DNA from 4 places in the Streptomyces sp. NPDC126497 genome. Region 3 is predicted to be linked to each of the others. Evidence: riboswitches for the same ligand, from Rfam matches in the RefSeq annotation. Region 3 holds a riboswitch; each other region holds the start of a gene.
What was found. Region 3 has a riboswitch for cyclic di-AMP ahead of ABTY20_RS28240 (M23 family metallopeptidase). Riboswitches for the same ligand answer to the same signal wherever they lie in the genome.
Positions count from the first base shown of each region.

Region 1: linked by a shared signal. The riboswitch ahead of ABTY20_RS04600 (transglycosylase SLT domain-containing protein) and the one ahead of ABTY20_RS28240 (M23 family metallopeptidase) in region 3 are both predicted to bind cyclic di-AMP.
Region 2: linked by a shared signal. The riboswitch ahead of ABTY20_RS24200 (M23 family metallopeptidase) and the one ahead of ABTY20_RS28240 (M23 family metallopeptidase) in region 3 are both predicted to bind cyclic di-AMP.
Region 4: linked by a shared signal. The riboswitch ahead of ABTY20_RS31160 (M23 family metallopeptidase) and the one ahead of ABTY20_RS28240 (M23 family metallopeptidase) in region 3 are both predicted to bind cyclic di-AMP.

Region 1 covers NZ_JBEORT010000005.1:14,431-18,632, reverse strand. The annotation lists gene ABTY20_RS04605 (polyprenyl synthetase family protein) at 95-1,105, opposite strand; cyclic di-AMP (ydaO/yuaA leader) riboswitch at 1,665-1,836, shown strand; gene ABTY20_RS04600 (transglycosylase SLT domain-containing protein) at 1,840-2,319, shown strand; gene ABTY20_RS04595 (HAD family hydrolase) at 2,283-3,155, opposite strand; gene ABTY20_RS04590 (GNAT family N-acetyltransferase) at 3,363-4,202, shown strand, end outside.
Region 2 covers NZ_JBEORT010000065.1:33,853-38,054, reverse strand. The annotation lists gene ABTY20_RS24210 (M16 family metallopeptidase) at 1-495, shown strand, start outside; gene ABTY20_RS24205 (M16 family metallopeptidase) at 492-1,880, shown strand; cyclic di-AMP (ydaO/yuaA leader) riboswitch at 2,081-2,245, shown strand; gene ABTY20_RS24200 (M23 family metallopeptidase) at 2,258-3,031, shown strand; gene ABTY20_RS24195 (GntR family transcriptional regulator) at 3,221-3,916, shown strand; gene ABTY20_RS24190 (HPr family phosphocarrier protein) at 4,070-4,202, opposite strand, start outside.
Region 3 covers NZ_JBEORT010000092.1:6,721-10,922, forward strand. The annotation lists partial or broken gene ABTY20_RS28235 (PrsW family intramembrane metalloprotease) at 1-943, shown strand, start outside; gene ABTY20_RS28240 (M23 family metallopeptidase) at 1,041-2,060, opposite strand; cyclic di-AMP (ydaO/yuaA leader) riboswitch at 2,073-2,230, opposite strand; tRNA gene ABTY20_RS28245 (tRNA-Met) at 2,521-2,594, opposite strand; gene ABTY20_RS28250 (dihydrofolate reductase family protein) at 2,658-3,791, opposite strand; gene ABTY20_RS28255 (response regulator transcription factor) at 3,862-4,202, opposite strand, start outside.
Region 4 covers NZ_JBEORT010000118.1:10,015-14,216, reverse strand. The annotation lists gene ABTY20_RS31165 (alpha-galactosidase) at 1-1,138, shown strand, start outside; cyclic di-AMP (ydaO/yuaA leader) riboswitch at 1,453-1,615, shown strand; gene ABTY20_RS31160 (M23 family metallopeptidase) at 1,620-2,546, shown strand; gene ABTY20_RS31155 (SGNH/GDSL hydrolase family protein) at 2,753-3,538, shown strand; gene ABTY20_RS31150 (GNAT family N-acetyltransferase) at 3,535-4,053, shown strand; gene ABTY20_RS31145 (MBL fold metallo-hydrolase) at 4,087-4,202, shown strand, end outside.

The DNA of each region.
Region 1 (4,202 bases), on a different contig from region 3:
GCCTCCGGACGCAACTCCCCGTACTGCTGGGGTATGACACGCGGGACGGTTCCCTCCCCCGCCCCGTAGGGGTCGTGCGGGGGTCCGGGCCGGCTCAGCCCGCGCGGTGCACCACCGCGTCGCACAGCTGCACGAGCGCCCTCTTGGCCTCGCACTCCCGCAGCGGGGCCAGCGCCGCGCGCGCCTCCTCGGCGTAGCGCACGGTGTCCCGGCGGGCCTGCTCCAGCGCGGGGTGGGCGCGCAGCAGCCGCAGCGCCTCGGCGTGCCGGGCGTCGTCGGTGAGGTCGGAGTCGAGCAGCTCGCACAGGGCGATGTCCTCGGCGAGGCCCAGCCGGGCCGCCCGCTCGCGCAGCCGCAGCACGGGCAGGGTGGCGATGCCCTCGCGCAGGTCGGTGCCGGGCGTCTTGCCGGACTCGTGGGAGTCGGAGGCGATGTCCAGGACGTCGTCGGCGAGCTGGAAGGCGACGCCGAGCCGCTCGCCGTACTGGGTGAGCACGTCCACGACCGTCTCGTCGGCACCGGACATCATCGCGCCGAAGCGGCAGGAGACGGCGACCAGGGAGCCGGTCTTGCCGCCGAGCACGTCGAGGTAGTGGTCGACCGGGTCGCGGCCGTCCTGCGGTCCCGCGGTCTCCAGGATCTGCCCGGTGACCAGCCGCTCGAACGCCTCGGCCTGCACCCGCACGGCCTCCGGGCCGAGGTCGGCCAGGATGTGCGAGGCCCGGGCGAAGAGGAAGTCGCCGGTGAGGACCGCGACGGAGTTGCCCCAGCGGGTGTTGGCGCTGTCGACGCCGCGCCGCACCTCGGCCTCGTCCATCACGTCGTCGTGGTACAGCGTGGCCAGATGGGTGAGTTCCACGACCACGGCCGAGGGCACGACGCCGGGCGCGTAGGGGTCGCCGAACTGGGCGGCGAGCATCACGAGCAGGGGACGGAACCGCTTGCCGCCGGCCCGCACCAGGTGCTGGGCGGCCCCCGTGATGAAGGGGACCTCACTCTTGGTGGCCTCGATCAGCCCTTCCTCGACAGCCGTCATCCCGGCCTGGACATCGGCCTCCAGAGCCTGGTCCCGCACGCTCAGCCCGAACGGCCCGACGACGGTCACGAGGGGTCTCCTGTCTGCTGGTGTCCACTGGCGATTACACGGAATGTCGATAGGTCGCTGCCCTCACTCAAGTCAGCGTATCCGGTCACGTTTCGATCACCGCCAGCGCCCGGGGTTACGGGCAGGGCGGCGCGGGGCCGGCGCCGGATCGCTTTCACGCATCGACCACAACGGACATTCCACGACTTTCCAGGACGCGGCAACCCGCCTCTCGCCCCGCTCCCCGGACCCCGTCTCGCCACGCGGACCATCCTGCCCGCCCCGACGCCCGATTTGCCGTAAACACCGGCTTCATTCCTCTTGGCGAGAAATGCACTCGCGACCGGCCCCCCGTGAAGTGGGTCACGCACGATCCGGTACCCCCGCCACGGGCCGCCATTCCCCATCCCCCTTGACCGGCGGCCGAGTTGGCCCTCGATACCCATGAAGGATCAAGTGCCGCAAAACGCCCATTCCAAGATCAAAAGGCGTCTTATGTGATTCCCGGACTTGTTCCCGACATCTCCTCTCGCATACGTTCCGGGCCTGCCGGGTGGACGCCTAATCCTGCCGCCGCCCGCATCAACCGACGACGATCACTCACGACGGCAGGAGCGGGGGACCCAGGTAAGCCGCCGGACCGGACACCGCGCCGGGACGGCTAGGGGTGAAGCCATGCCCGCAGGGGCACGGCCGGGCACTCTCCCGCCCGAACCCGACAGCTCACCTCGCAGGCGTAGGAGAGGAACCCAGACATGCCTGCTTCCGGTCAGTACCGCCGCCGCCTCGCCCGCTCCCTCGCCGTCGCCGGCGCCGGCGTCGCCGTGGTCGCCCTGCCGCTGTTCGGGGCGACCGGCGCCTCCGCGGCCACCACCGAGCCGACGACGACCGCCGCCGGCTCCGTGACGGCGTACCCGGACGACCTCGACGGCTGGATCCGCGAGTCGCTGGACGTCATGGCGCAGAACGGCATCCCGGGCAGCTACGACAGCATCCACCGCAACATCATGCGCGAGTCCTCCGGCAACCCGTACGCCATCAACAACTGGGACTCCAACGCCGCCGCCGGCACCCCGTCGAAGGGCCTGCTGCAGATCATCGACCCGACCTTCGCGGCCTACCACGTGCCCGGCACCGCCTTCGACCCGTTCGACCCGGTCGCGAACATCACGGCGGCCTGCAACTACGCCGCCGACCGCTACGGCTCCATCGACAACGTCTTCGGCGCGTACTGAGCCACCCGCTGACGGGCGAGCGCCGTCGCCCCGCCGAACAGCCGCTCGAGGACGACGGCCACGCCGTCGTCCTCGTTCGACGCGGTGACCTCGTCCGCCACCGCCTTCAGCTCGGGATGCGCGTTGGCCATGGCGACGCCGCGGGCCGCCCAGTCGAACATGGGGACGTCGTTCGGCATGTCGCCGAAGGCGATCGTCCGCGCCGGGCCCAGCCCCAGGTGCTCGGCGGCCAGCGCCAGCCCCGTCGCCTTGGTCACCCCGCACGGCTGGAGCTCCACGGTGCCCGGCCCCGACATGGTGACCGTGGCCAGGGAGCCGACCACCGACCGGGCCGCCGCCGCCAGCGCGTCGTCGGACAGGTCCGGGTGGCGCAGCAGCACCTTGCTGATCGGCCGGTCCCACAGCTCGTCGCGCCGCTCGACGCGCACCGCGGGCAGGGTCGGGTGCGGCATCAGATAGCCGGGCTCGATCAGCGTCAGCCCGTCGACCCCGTCCTGGTCGACCGCGGCGCACACCTCCCCCACCTCGGCCTCGATCTTGCCGAGCGCGGCCTCCGCCAGCTCCCGGTCCAGCGTGACCGACCACAGCAGCCGGTCCGCGCCGGCGTCGTACACCTGCGCGCCCTGGCCGCACACCGCGAGCCCCGTGCAGCCGAGGTCGTCCAGGAGCGGCCGCACCCTGGGGGCCGGGCGCCCCGTCACCACGAGGTGCCGCGCGCCGGCCCGCTCCGCCCGCGCGAGCGCGGCGAGGGACCGGTCGGAGAAGGTGTCGTCGCCGCGCAGCAGCGTCCCGTCCAGGTCGGTGGCGATGAGTGAGTACGCGGTGGGTGCGGCCATGATCAGAGAATACGGACAACCCGACGGTCCGATTCGCCATGCCCGTTTCCGCTCGCTTTCGATGCGTTTCCCCTTCTTCGGACGCCAGGTAAGGACCGGTTCAGGACTCTTTCCCCGTTTGGCAAGAACATGGTCCGCTATCTACCGTCCGCCCGGTCCCGGGCGGTACCTTCCAAGGGCCCAGGGGGGACTTGATCGGGGGGTCGGGTGAGCGGTGGACGCGTGCGCGTGCTGGGGCCCGGGGAGCTCGGCGAGGGGGAGCGGGAGCGCTGGCGGGAGCTGCGTGCCGCGACGGACGCACCGCGCAACCCGTTCATGGAACCGGAGTTCAGCGTCGCCGTGGCCCGGGTGCGGCCGCGGGCCCGGGTCGCCGTGCTGTACGAGGGTGCGCAGCCGGTGGGTTTCCTGCCGTACGAGCGGGGCGCGCTGGGGCAGGGGCGGGCGATCGGACTCGGGGTGTCGGACTGCCAGGGCGCGGTCCTGGCTCCCGGTGTCGCCCCGGAGACCGCCGAACTGCTGCGGGCCTGCTCGGTGTCGAGCTTCGTCTTCGACAACCTGGAGGCCGGCCAGGGGCTGTTCGTGCCGTACGCGGCCGAGGAGCACGCCACCTACGTCGTCGACGTGGGGAAGGGCTACGCGGCGTACGAGTCGGTGCTGCGCACCCGGTCGCCGAAGTTCCTGAGGACCACGCTGGCCAAGGAGCGCAGGCTGGGCCGCCGGGCCGGGGCCGTGCGGTTCGTCTTCGACGAGCGCGACCCGGCGGCGCTGCGCGCGCTCATGGAGTGGAAGTCGGCGCAGTACCGCAGGACCGGACGGCGCGACCGGTTCGCGCGGGAGTGGATCGTCCGGCTCGTGGGCCGGCTGGCCGGGACCCGGGCCGCCCAGTGCACCGGCGCGCTGTCGGTCCTGTACGCCGGGGAGCGTCCCGTCGCCGCGCACTTCGGACTGCGGTCGGCGTCCGTCCTGGCCTGCTGGTTCCCGGCGTACGACCCAAAGTTCGCGACGTACTCGCCCGGCCTGGTGCTGCACCTGCGGATGGCCGAGGCG
Region 2 (4,202 bases), on a different contig from region 3:
CGGCTCTACAACCGGCTCGTGCGGCACGACCGCACGGCCGTGGCCGCCGGGTTCGGCCTGCTGCGGCTGGCCGGGGCGCCCTCCCTGGGCTGGCTGGACGTGAAGACGTCCGGCGACGTGGAGGTGCCGGTCATCGAGGCCGCCATCGACGAGGAGCTCGCCCGGTTCGCCGAGGAGGGCCCCACGGCGGAGGAGATGGAACGCGCCCAGGCCCAGTTGGAGCGCGAGTGGCTCGACCGGCTCGGCACGGTCGCCGGCCGCGCCGACGAACTGTGCCGGTACGCCGTCCTGTTCGGCGACCCGCAGCTCGCCCTGACCGCCGTGCAGCGCGTCCTGGAGGTGACGGCGGAGGAGGTGCAGGAGGTCGCCAAGGCCCGCCTGCGCCCCGACAACCGCGCGGTGCTCGTCTACGAGCCCGTCGCCCCGGAAGCCGAGGACGCCGAGGACGCCGCCGCAGCCGCCGGCACCGACGAGAACGAGGAGACGGCGAAGTGACCGAGCTCGCCACGATGGACTTCCACCCGCAGCCGCAGGCGGGCGACGCCACGCCCTGGGCCTTCCCGGCCCCCGAGCGCGGCACGCTCGACAACGGCCTGACCGTGCTGCGCTGCCACCGCCCCGGCCAGCAGGTCGTCGCCGTCGAGGTGCTCCTCGACGCGCCCCTGGAGGCCGAGCCGGCCGGTCTCGACGGTGTCGCCACGATCATGGCGCGGGCCTTCTCCGAGGGCACCGACAAGCACTCCGCCGAGGAGTTCGCCGCCGAGCTGGAGCGCTGCGGCGCCACCCTGGACGCGCACGCCGACCACCCCGGCGTCCGCCTCAGCCTGGAGGTCCCGGCCTCCCGGCTCACCAAGGGGCTCGGGCTGGTCGCCGACGCGCTCAGGGCGCCCGCGTTCGCCGACAGCGAGGTCGAGCGGCTGGTCCGCAACCGCCTCGACGAGATCCCGCACGAGCTGGCCAACCCCTCCCGGCGTGCCGCCAAGGAGCTCTCCAAGGAGCTGTTCCCGGCGAGCGCCCGTATGTCGCGCCCGCGCCAGGGCACCGAGGAGACGGTCGCCGGCATCGACTCCGCGGCCGTGCGCGCCTTCTACGAGAAGCACGTCCGTCCCGCCACGGCGACCGCCGTGGTCGTCGGCGACCTCACCGGCGTCGACCTGGACGCGCTGCTCGGCGACACGCTGGGCGCCTGGACCGGTTCCCCGGCGCAGCCGCGGCCCGTTCCCCCGGTGGTCGCCGACGACACCGGCCGCGTCGTGATCGTGGACCGTCCCGGCGCCGTCCAGACGCAGCTGCTGATCGGCCGCATCGGCCCCGACCGGCACGACCGCGTGTGGCCCGCGCAGGTGCTCGGCACGTACTGCCTCGGCGGCACCCTCACCTCCCGCCTGGACCGCGTGCTGCGCGAGGAGAAGGGCTACACCTACGGCGTCCGGGCGTTCGCACAGGTCCTCAGGTCCGCCCCGGACGGCACGGGCGCGGCGATGCTGGCCATCAGCGGCTCCGTCGACACCCCGAACACCGGTCCCGCCCTCGACGACCTGTGGACCGTGCTGCGCACGCTCGCCGCGCAGGGGCTCACCGACGGCGAGCGCGACGTCGCCGTGCAGAACCTCGTGGGTGTGGCGCCGCTCAAGTACGAGACCGCCGCGGCCGTCGCGAGCACCCTGGCCGACCAGGTCGAGCAGCACCTGCCGGACCACTACCAGGCCGATCTGTACCGGCAGTTGGCCGAGACCGGCACCGTGGAGGCCACCGCGGCCGTGGTGAACGCCTTCCCGGTGGACCGCCTGGTGACCGTCCTCGTCGGCGACGCGGCACAGATCAAGGCGCCCGTCGAGGCCCTCGGGATCGGTGAAGTCACCGTCGTGGCCGCCGAGTAGCGGGCGGCGGGGCGCACGCGCGCCCGGGCCCCGGTGACGCGGACGTCACCGGGGCCCTCTTATGCCCGAATCGGGGCGGAAGTTGCCCGTCTGCCCTGTGGGATGCGCTACAAAAACCGGGATCCGTTTGAGGATCGGAAGGGGTCCCGCTTAGCTTCGTCCGGGCTGTTCGTCGGGCAGTGCGCCGCACCCGCGGCACCGGACAGCCATCGCCGAGTCCCCGTACGGCGCGAGCCAGGGGAGCCGGGGACCCACCTGAGTCCCTGGGGTGAATCGGACGCCCGCGCGTGTCGCGAGGGGGTCCGTAGGAGACCTTCCTGCTCCGAACCCGTCAGCTAACCCGGTAGGCGAGAGGGAAGGAAAGGACCAGCCTGTACATGGCGTTCACCCGCGCCCCGGGCAAGCACCGTCGTCCCGGCAGGATGCAGCGCGGCACCGCCCGCGCGGCGGGCGTCGCGGCGCTCACCACCACCGGTGTCGTCGGCTCCCTCGCGGCCCCCGCGCTCGCCGCCGAACCCGCCGCCGCGCAGACCGGCCTGACCCCCGTCGTCACCCTGGGCGACGCGGTCGCCGACCGGATCGACGCGCAGGCGGCCGCCCAGCACGAGGCCGCCCGGGAGGCCGCCGAGGCCGCCGCGCGCAAGGCCGCCGAGGAGGCCGCGCGCGAGAAGGCCGCCGAGGAGGCCGCGAAGGCCCGCGCGGAGAAGGAGCGTGCCGCCCGGGAGGCCGAGCGCGAGCGCCTCAACACCTTCGTCTCCCCGATCCCCGGCTCGTACGTCTCGACCAGTTACCGGGCCGGCAGCTCGCTGTGGTCCTCCGGCAGCCACACCGGCGTCGACTTCCACGCCGCGAGCGGCACCCCCGTCCAGTCGGTCGGCGTCGGCACCGTCGTCGAGGCCGGCTGGGGCGGCGCGTACGGCAACCAGGTCGTCGTCAAGATGCACGACGGCACGTACACGCAGTACGGCCACCTGTCGTCCGTCGCCGTCTCGGTGGGCCAGCAGGTCGCCGCCGGGCAGCGGATCGGCCTCTCCGGCGCCACCGGCAACGTCACCGGCCCGCACCTGCACTTCGAGGCCCGCACGACCGCCGAGTACGGCTCCGACCTCGACCCCGTCGCCTACCTCCGCGCGCACGGCGTGAACCTCTGACCCGCCGCCCCGCCCGCTTCCCGGTGCCCCGGCTCACCCGAGCCGGGGCACCGGTGTTTCCGGGGAAGGCCTGTCCAAAAAATACGTATGGATTCCGGCCCCCCTTCGGAAATTCCCGCCGATTGCAATAGAGTCACGGAACACGCGTCAATCGTCGACGTTTCACGGGGATTAAGTCGGAGGTCGGTCATGCGTATTCCCGCGCACTCGGTGTGCACGGCGATCCGGGACGACATCGTCGCGGGCGTCCACGAGCGCGGCGGCCGGCTCACCGAGGAGGTCCTCGCCCGCCGGTACGGCGTCTCCCGCGTCCCCGTCCGGGAGGCGTTGCGCACACTGGAGGCCGAGGGGTTCGTGGTGACCCGGCGGCACGCGGGCGCGTGCGTCGCGGAGCCCACCGAGCAGGAGGCCGCCGACCTGCTGGAGATGCGCGTGCTGCTCGAGCCGCTCGGCGCCTCCCGCGCGGCCCAGCGCCGCACCGAGGCCCATCTGAAGGTGCTGCGCGGGCTGGTCCGGCTGGGTCGGGAACGCGCCCGCCGGGGCGACAGCGACGACCTGCGCTCCCTGGGCGGCTGGTTCCACGAGACGCTCGCCCAGGCCACCGGCAGCCCGGCGCTGACGTCGGCGCTGACCCAGCTGCGGCACAAGATCGCCTGGATGTACGCCGTCGAGGGGCCGTCCGACCCGGTCGAGCACTGGGCGGAGCACGGTGCGATCGTGGACGCGGTGGCGCGCGGCGACGGCGAGCGCGCGCGGTCCGTCACGGCGCTGCACACCGAGCGCACGCGCGCCGCGCACCGTCTGCGGTTCGCCTCCGGCGCCGTCCGCGCGGACCGCGTGAGGAAATCGCAACATGCCGTAAACACGACGGGTCTCCGGAATTAACACGGGTGCCGTATACAAAGAGGGAGTAATTCCGGGGGTTTTCCGTGCTGCCCCGGAAGGGAATCGAAAAGGCCCGCCCGGTGGTCCGGGCGGGCCTTTCGGTGTCACGGGCGGGTATTCCGGTGAAGGGACGATTCCCGCGACCGTGAATGCTCAGACGGTCTCGGGGAGCTCCTCGAGACCCTCGGAGACCAGCTTCGCCAGACGGTCCAGGGCGGCGTCCGCGCCCTCGGCGTCGGAGGCGAGGACGATCTCCTCGCCGCCCTGGGCGCCCAGGCCCAGGACG
Region 3 (4,202 bases):
GTCCTGCTGGTGTTCCTCTTCCGCAGACGCGACTTCACCGGGATCCTCGACGGCGTGGTGATAGCCGGGGTCACCGCCACCGGTTTCGCGTTCACCGAGAACATCCTCTACCTCGGCACCGCCTTCGGAACCGACCAGCTCACCGGCGACAGCGGCATCGCCTCGGTCACCGCGGCCACCTTCTTCGTCCGCGTCGTGATGGCGCCGTTCGCGCACCCCCTGTTCACCGTGCTCACCGGGATCGGCTTCGGTACCGCCGCGCTGTCCACGGACCGGCAGCGGATCCGGCGGGTGCTGCTGCCGCTGGGCGGACTGCTCCTCGCGATGGGCGTGCACGCGCTGTGGAACGGTTCCTCGGCACTCGGCCGGTACGGCTTCCTCGCGGTGTACGCGGCGTTCATGGTGCCGGTGTTCGGGCTGCTGACCTGGCTGGTGGTGTGGACGCGGCAGCGGGAGCTGCGGACCGTGCGGGCGGAACTGCCCGCGTACGCGGCCGCCGGATGGCTCCATCCGGCGGAGCCGTTCGCGCTGGGCTCGATGCGGGCGCGGCGCCTCGCCCGGCAGTACGCGCGCCGCTGCGGCGGGAAGGGCGGCGGCGCGGTCGGTCACCGCGTACGAGGCGTACGCGACGTCGCTGGCGTCCCTGCGGCACCGGGGGCGCCTCGGACGGGCGGGGCCGGACTTCGTCACGCGGGAACGGGAGCTGCTGCTGGAGCTGTGGCACCGGCGGGCGGCGGCCCGGCCGGCCCTGGAGCACGCGGCCCGTGCGACCGCGCCCCGGTTCCCGGCCGCCGCGGCGCCGCGGGCGGTGTACGGCGGTCACGTGCGGCCCGCCCCCGGGCAGCCGCCGTACGGACGGTCCGCCTACGGGCAGCCGCCGTACGGACCGTTCGCCCACGGGAATCCGTACGCCGCGTACGACCCGAACGCCCACCGGCCCTGACGGACCCGGGCCGCCCCTGGAAACACCTGACCGGCAGCCCTGACGTGGGGGGGCGCCGTCGGGACTGCCGGGGTCCGGGGCGGGAGGGCCCGTTCGCTCAGATGCTGAGGCCCTTGCCGCGCAGCCAGGCCATCGGGTCGATGCCCGAGGCGGAGCCGCCGGGGTGGATCTCGAGGTGGAGGTGGGCGCCGGTGACGTTGCCGGTGGCGCCGACGCGGCCGATCACATCGCCGGTGTTGACCTTCTGGCCGACGCTGACGCTGATGGAGGACTGGTGGGCGTACCAGATCTCGGTGCCGTCGTCGAGCGTGAGCACCGTCTTGTAGCCGTAGGAGCCCTCGTAGCCGGCGGAGGTGATCGTGCCGGTGTGCACGGCCTTGATCAGTGTGCCCGTGGGGGCGGCGAAGTCGAGGCCGGTGTGGTGGCCGGAGGACCAGTAGGCGCCGGCCTGCCCGAAGGTCGAGGTGATGGTGTACGAGGAGGTCGGCAGCGCGTACTGCTTGGCCAGCTTGGCGAGGCGCTCGGCCTCGGCCTTCTTCGCGGCCTCCTCCTCCGCCTTCTTCCTGGCGGCCTCGGCCTTGTCCTTGGCCTCCTTCTCCGCCTTGACGGCGGCCTCGGCGGCCTCCTTCTCGGCGGCGGCGACGGCCTCGGCGGCGGCCTTGGCCTCGGCCTGGTCCTGCTGCTGCTCGACCTGCGCCATGATCCGGGCGCGCAGCGCCTCACCGGCGTCGGCGGTGCCCTGCTCGGTGTCGTCGGCGGTCATGCCGAGGGTGCTGAGGGGGGTCGCCGAGCCCTTGGGCGTTTCCTCGTCGGAGAGGAGGGAACCCACGCTGGGGAGGTCGGGCATGGAGATCGACACCGGCGGCTTGCCGGTCTGGGCGCTGGCCATGCCGCCGGCGCCGACCGCCGCTATGACGCCGACGCCCAGGACGGTGGAGCTGCGGGCGAGTCCCCCGCCGCGCTGCTTGGAGACGCGATGCCGGCCGCGTACGGGGCGGACGGACTCCGCGGTCGGGTTCCACTCCTCGAAGGGGCCCTCGTCGGTGCGGCCGACGCCGTAGGCGAAGGTGTCGCCCGGCTTGAAGGGGACCTCGGGGGCAGGCGGGTTGGACGCCACGTGGGCGCGCTCCTTTCCTTCCGTCTCCGCCTACCGGGTTAGCTGACGGGTTCGGAGCGGGAAGGTCTCCTACGCGCGTATACGCGCCGTGTCGCCACGGCGGTATTCACGCGATTCACCCCATGGTGGTGGTTCCCCGGTTCCCTTGCGGGATTCGGCGCGTGCGCACGGAGCCGCCTTCTGTGACGGCTGGGACGACCGCGCTGCGTTATCGAACGTTAATAGACGCGAGGGCCGGATTCCAAGCCGTTCCTCTTGATCGTTAACGATTTCTCCCTGGACTTACGTCTCACGAGCGGCCAAAAACGGGCGAGTTGACCGCACTCCGCATGGCGGCCGACTTCTGACGGTGTGTCATTCGTTATGCACTGCGGGGTGAACCGCTCACGTTCAGTGAGGGGGGGGGGAACGGAAAACGCCGAGGGCCGGAATCCTTTGGATTCCGGCCCTCGGCCTTCAGTAGCGGGGACAGGATTTGAACCTGCGACCTCTGGGTTATGAGCCCAGCGAGCTACCGAGCTGCTCCACCCCGCGTCGTTGAGACCAGTGTACGCCATGTGCGGGACATGGCGCACATCCATGATCGGCGGCCCGCTCTCAGCGGCCGAGCAGATGGCCGTTGGGTGCCTTGGCCCGGTCCTCGTGCTCGGGCAGGACGACGACGGTGGCGCCCCCGGAGGCCAGCACACCACTGCCGTCGGCGCCCGGCACGAAGGTGTCCGGCTCGCGCCAGGCCGTGACCACCCGCCGCACCCCCGCGTCCAGGATCAGCCGGGCACAGGGCGCCGGCCGGGACGCGCGGCGGGCACAGGGCTCCAGGCTGGAGTACACGGTGGCGCCGACGAGCCGGGGGTCCGTGGGGTCGGCCTTGGCGAGCGCGGCCTCCTCCGCGTGCACCACCGGGTCGCCGCCCTCCCGGGAGTGGCCGCGCGCCAGTTCCGTGCCGTCGGCGGCCACCACGACCGCGCCCACGCTGAACGCCGTCTCCGAGGGCGGGCACGCGGCGGCCAGCTCGCAGGCGAGGGCCAGCCAGTGGTGGTCGGCGGCGGAGGGCAGCGGGCCGGAACCGGGGGCGGTGGGCTCGTAGCGCATCAGGACGACGTCGCCGACCGGGCGGGTCTCGACCAGTCGCAGCCGGCCGCCCTGGTAGGCGCCGGGGCCGAAGAGGCGGGGTGCCCGCGGATCGCCGACGAACAGCGGGGCGAGGGCCAGCTGGAGTTCGTCGGCCAGCCCCTCGGTGAGGAGCTGGGTGTGGATCGTGCCGCCGCCCTCGACCATCAGCCGCCGCACCCCGCGCCCGGTGTGCAGGTGCTCCAGGAGCCGCCGCCAGTCGAGTGCGGCCCCGAGCGGCACGACGTCGGCGGCGAGGCCGAGGGCGTGGGCGCGCTCGGCGCCTTCGTCGGTCGTGTAGAGGACCTTCTCGCCGCCGGTGTGCCAGAACCGGGCCGCCGGGTCCAGGTCGCCGGAGCCGCTGACGGCGACCTTGAGCGGGTACGCGGACCGGCCCTCGGCGAGACGGGCGGCGCGCCGCTCGGGCGAGTTGACCAGCAGCCGGGGGTTGTCGGCGCGGATCGTGCCGGCGCCGACCAGGATGGCGTCCACGGATGCCCGTACCTCGTCGACCCGGTCGAAGTCGGCCGGACCGGACAGCAGCAGCCGGTCGGGGCCGGTGTCGTCCAGACAGCCGTCGAGGGAGACGGCGGCGGACAGCAGGACGTACGGGTGGGACATCGGCGCACTCCGGGTGGGGCGGGGGTGGGAGTCCAGTCTGACAACGGGCCGGGCGGGCCCGTGCGCCGGCTCAGGGCTCGATCAGCCCCACCCGGATGGCGTACCGGGTGAGCTCCAGGCGGTCCTTCAGGCCGAGCTTGGCCAGGATGTTGGCGCGGTGCCGCTCCACGGTCTTGGGGCTGATGACCAGGAGAGCGGCGATCTGCTGCGAGGTGTGGCCCTCGGCGACCAGCTTCAGGATCTCCTCCTCCCGGTCGGTGATCGCCTTGGCCGGCAGGGCGCGGCCCTCCCGCGCGAGGTCGAGGTAGTTGTGGATGAGGGCGTTGACGGCGCCGGGGTAGAGGAACGGCTCGCCGCGCATGGTGGCGCGGCAGGCCTCGACGAGGTCGCGGTCGGCGACGGACTTCAGGA
Region 4 (4,202 bases), on a different contig from region 3:
GGAGCAGCAGCGGACGCTGGCGCGGCGGGCCGCCGCGATGGGTGTCGAGCTGTTCGTGGTCGACGACGGCTGGTTCGGGGCCCGTACGAGCGACCGGGCCGGGCTCGGCGACTGGACGCCCAACCCCGACCGCTTCCCCGGCGGCCTGAAGCCGCTCGCGGACCACGTGCACGGCCTCGGGATGCGGTTCGGCATCTGGGTCGAGCCGGAGATGGTCAACCCCGACAGCGACCTGTACCGCGCGCACCCCGACTGGGTGCAGTTCCAGCCGGGACGCCGGCGCACGCAGTACCGCAACCAGCTCGTGCTCAACCTCGCGCGCGAGGACGTCAGGGAGTACCTCTGGGAGCGGCTCGACGGGCTGCTCGCCGGCGTCCCGGTCGACTACGTGAAGTGGGACTTCAACCGCTGCTTCACCGACGCCGGCTGGCCGGACGACCCCTACCCGCAGCGACTGTGGACCGACCACGTGCGCGGGCTGTACGCCCTGCTGGACCGGCTGCGGGCGGCCCATCCGGACGTCGCCTTCGAGTCCTGCTCGGGCGGCGGCGGCCGCATCGACCTGGGCATCCTCTCCCGCACCGACCAGGTGTGGACCTCGGACAACACCGACCCGCTGGACCGGCTCGCCGTCCAGCACGGCTTCAGCCAGATCCATCCGGCCCGGGTGATGGCCGCCTGGGTCACCGACAGCCCGAACGCGATGCTCAACGGGCGGGTCAGTCCGCTGCGCTTCCGGTTCGTCAGCGCCATGGCCGGGGTGCTCGGCGTCGGCGGCGACCTCACGCGGTGGACCGAGGAGGAGCTCGCCGAGGCACGGGAGTGGGTCGCGCTCTACAAGGAGATCCGGCCCGCCGTCCAGCGCGGCGACCTGTACCGGCTGCGCCCGCCGGAGGGCGGACTGAGCGCGGTGCAGTACGTCCTCGGCGACGAGGCCGTCGTCCTCGCCTGCCTCCAGGCGCAGCACTACGGAGAGCCCGTCCCGGCGCTCCGGCTGCGCGGCCTCGACCCGGACGCTTCGTACGAATGCCTCGAAACCGGCGAAACACATCGAGGTGCCGTACTGCTGCACCACGGGCTGCGCACCGGTCTGCGGGGAGACCTGGACGCGGCGGTGTTCCGGCTGAGGCGCCGGTGATGCGCTGATTCAGGCGTTCTGTCCGATTGGGGTGATTCACCCCAACGTGCCCGGGAAGAAGGGAGTATGGGGGAGGGGTGCGTGAGCATCGTCATATCCGGGACGACGTGTTGTCGGCATGCTCACGTAATTCCCGTGAACCGCACGGCAGTTCACGAGGGAAAGGGAATCCCGGCTGACGCCCGGTGACGCCATTTCCTCCTGTGGATCACGAAAGAACCCGTTCCGGGTGAACTTCGCGCTTGTCCCCTGGTGTCCGGGTCGCTTACGTTCGCCACCGATCCGGACGGACGCCTAATCCTGCCGCCGCCCGGAGCCCGCACACACTGACCCGTGCACGGCAGGAGCGGGGGACCCACAGGCACGACCGCCTGTTCCGGTTCCCGGAACGGCTCGGGGTTAAGCCGCGCGGCAAACGCGGCCGGGCATCTCCAGTCCGCACCCGACAGCTCACCTCGTAGGCGCCGGAGAGGAATTCGTCATGCCCGCGAAGGGTAAGCACCGCCGTACCAAGGCCCAGCGCCTCACCCGCTCCATCGCCGTCGCCGGGACCGGCGGCGCCGCACTCGCCCTGCCGCTCCTCGGCGCCACCGGCGCGCACGCCGCCACGCCGCAGACCGCCCCCGAGAGGACCGTCCAGTCGCTCTCCGCCTCCGCCGACGCCGGCCAGGCCGCCGCCGAGAAGGGCGGGGAGGTCCGCACGTACACCGTGAAGGCGGGCGACTACCTCGCGAAGATCGCCGAGGCGCAGCACGTCGACGGCGGCTGGAAGCAGCTCTACGCGGACAACCGCGAGGTCATCGGTGACGAGCCGTCGCTCATCCACCCCGGTCTGAAGCTCTCCGTCGACGGCGAGGCCGCCGCGGACGCGCCGGCGGAGCCCTCCTCCGCCGAGGCCCCCCGGCCCGCCGCGCAGCAGCCGGAGCAGCCCGCCGAGGAGTCCTCCTCGGACGCCTCCGCCCAGGCCGCCGACACCGGCCAGGCCGCGAGCGCCTCCGGTTACAGCTCCCCGGTGCCCGGCGCCGGTGGTCTCGGCACCGCCTACAAGGTGGCCGGCAGCATGTGGTCCAGCGGCTACCACACCGGTGTCGACTTCGGCGTCCCGACCGGCACCTCCCTGAAGGCCGTCGGCGCCGGCACCGTCGTCTCCGCCGGCTGGGGCGGCGCGTACGGCAACCAGGTCGTCGTCAAGCTCGACGACGGCTACTACGCCCAGTACGCCCACCTGTCCTCGCTCTCCGTCTCGGCCGGTCAGACGGTCACCGCCGGCCAGGAAGTCGGCCTCTCCGGCGCGACCGGCAATGTGACCGGCCCGCACCTGCACTTCGAGATCCGCACCACCCCGGACTACGGCTCGGACGTGGACCCGGTCTCCTACCTCCGCTCCAAGGGCGTCTCCATCGGCTGACCCCTCAACGCCGCCTTCCTGGCACGCGCGCCGCGGGCCGGCCCCCGATCCCCGGGGCCGGCCCGCGGCGTATTCCGGAGTTGGCCAACATTTTGAGGGTGTCTTATCTCACCGCGCGTCAATCCTTCCTTACGGTCGCGTAGGTCACATTCGAAGAGGAATCATGTACGGCTGTGGCAGACGATTCGAAGAGTGACAGCAGAGCAGTGATCGGGTCGTACGTGGCGGTGGGGGACAGCTTCACCGAGGGCGTCGGCGATCCCGGCCCCGACGGGGCGTTCGTCGGCTGGGCCGACCGGTTCGCCGTGCTCCTCGCGGACCTCCGGCCCGAAGGCGACTTCCGGTACACGAACCTCGCGGTGCGCGGAAAACTACTGGACCAGATCGTGGCGGACCAGCTGCCGAGGGCCGTCGAACTCGCCCCCGACCTGGTCTCGTTCTGCGCGGGCGGCAACGACATCCTCCGTCCGGGCAGCGACCCCGACGAGGTGGCCGAGCGGTTCGAGCGGGCGATCGCCGCGCTCACCGCCGCGTCCGGCACGGTGCTGGTGACGACCGGGTTCGACACCCGGGGCGTGCCCCTGCTGAAGCACCTGCGCGGCAAGATCGCGACGTACAACGGGCACGTGCGGGCCGTGGCCGACCGCTACGGCTGCCCGGTGCTCGACCTGTGGTCCCTCAAGAGCGTCCAGGACCGCAGGGCCTGGGACGCCGACCGGCTGCACCTGTCGCCGGAGGGGCACACCCGCGTCGCGCTCCGCGCCGGGCAGGCCCTCGGCCTGGAGATCCCGGCCGATCCCGAACAGCCCTGGCCGGCCCTGCCGCCCCGCGGCACCCTCGAGATCCGGCGGGACGACGTGCAGTGGGCCCGTGATTACCTGGTGCCGTGGATCGGCCGCCGGCTGCGCGGTGAGTCCTCGGGCGACCACGTGATCGCCAAGGGGACGCTGTCGCCGGACGACATCAAGGTGCGCATCGCCGCGGTGGCGTGAGCGGCCCGCGCGACGGGACGGCGCCCACGGCGGACTGGACGCTGCGGCCGGCGACCGCGTCGGACGTCGAGGCGGTGGCCGGGCTGCGCGCCGTGGTGCTCCGGGCGGACCTGGAACGGCTCGGGCGGTACGACCCGCGGCGGGTGCGGCAGCGGCTGCGCGACGGGTTCGACCCGGCCCGCACGTGGGTGATCGAGGTGGGCGGCGCCTTCGCCGGCTGCGTGGCGCTGCGGCCGGCCGCGGACGCCCGCCGGCTGGAGCACTTCTACCTGGCCCCGGATCTCCAGGGCGGCGGCATCGGTTCCGGCGTGCTGCGCGAGCTGCTGGGGCGGTGCGACCGCGACGGTGCCGTCGTCCGGCTGAACGTGCTGCGGGGCAGTCCGGCCCGGCGCCTCTACGAGCGGCACGGATTCACCCTCGAGGCCGAGGACCCGGTGGACGTCTTCATGGTGCGCGAGCCGCTCCGTCCGCCGCGGCCGCCCCCGGCACCGCGGCGCCGGGCCGGCCGCACATAATGGAATGTCTGACCGACTCCACCTGGAGGTACCGTGGCCGGTTCCCGTTCCCAGAGCTCCGGGCCGCGCGCCCTGCGACCCGTGGCCTTCGGCGCGGACCCGAGTGGCGAGCGCATGGCGCGCATCCGCAGGTCCCCGCACTTCAGGGA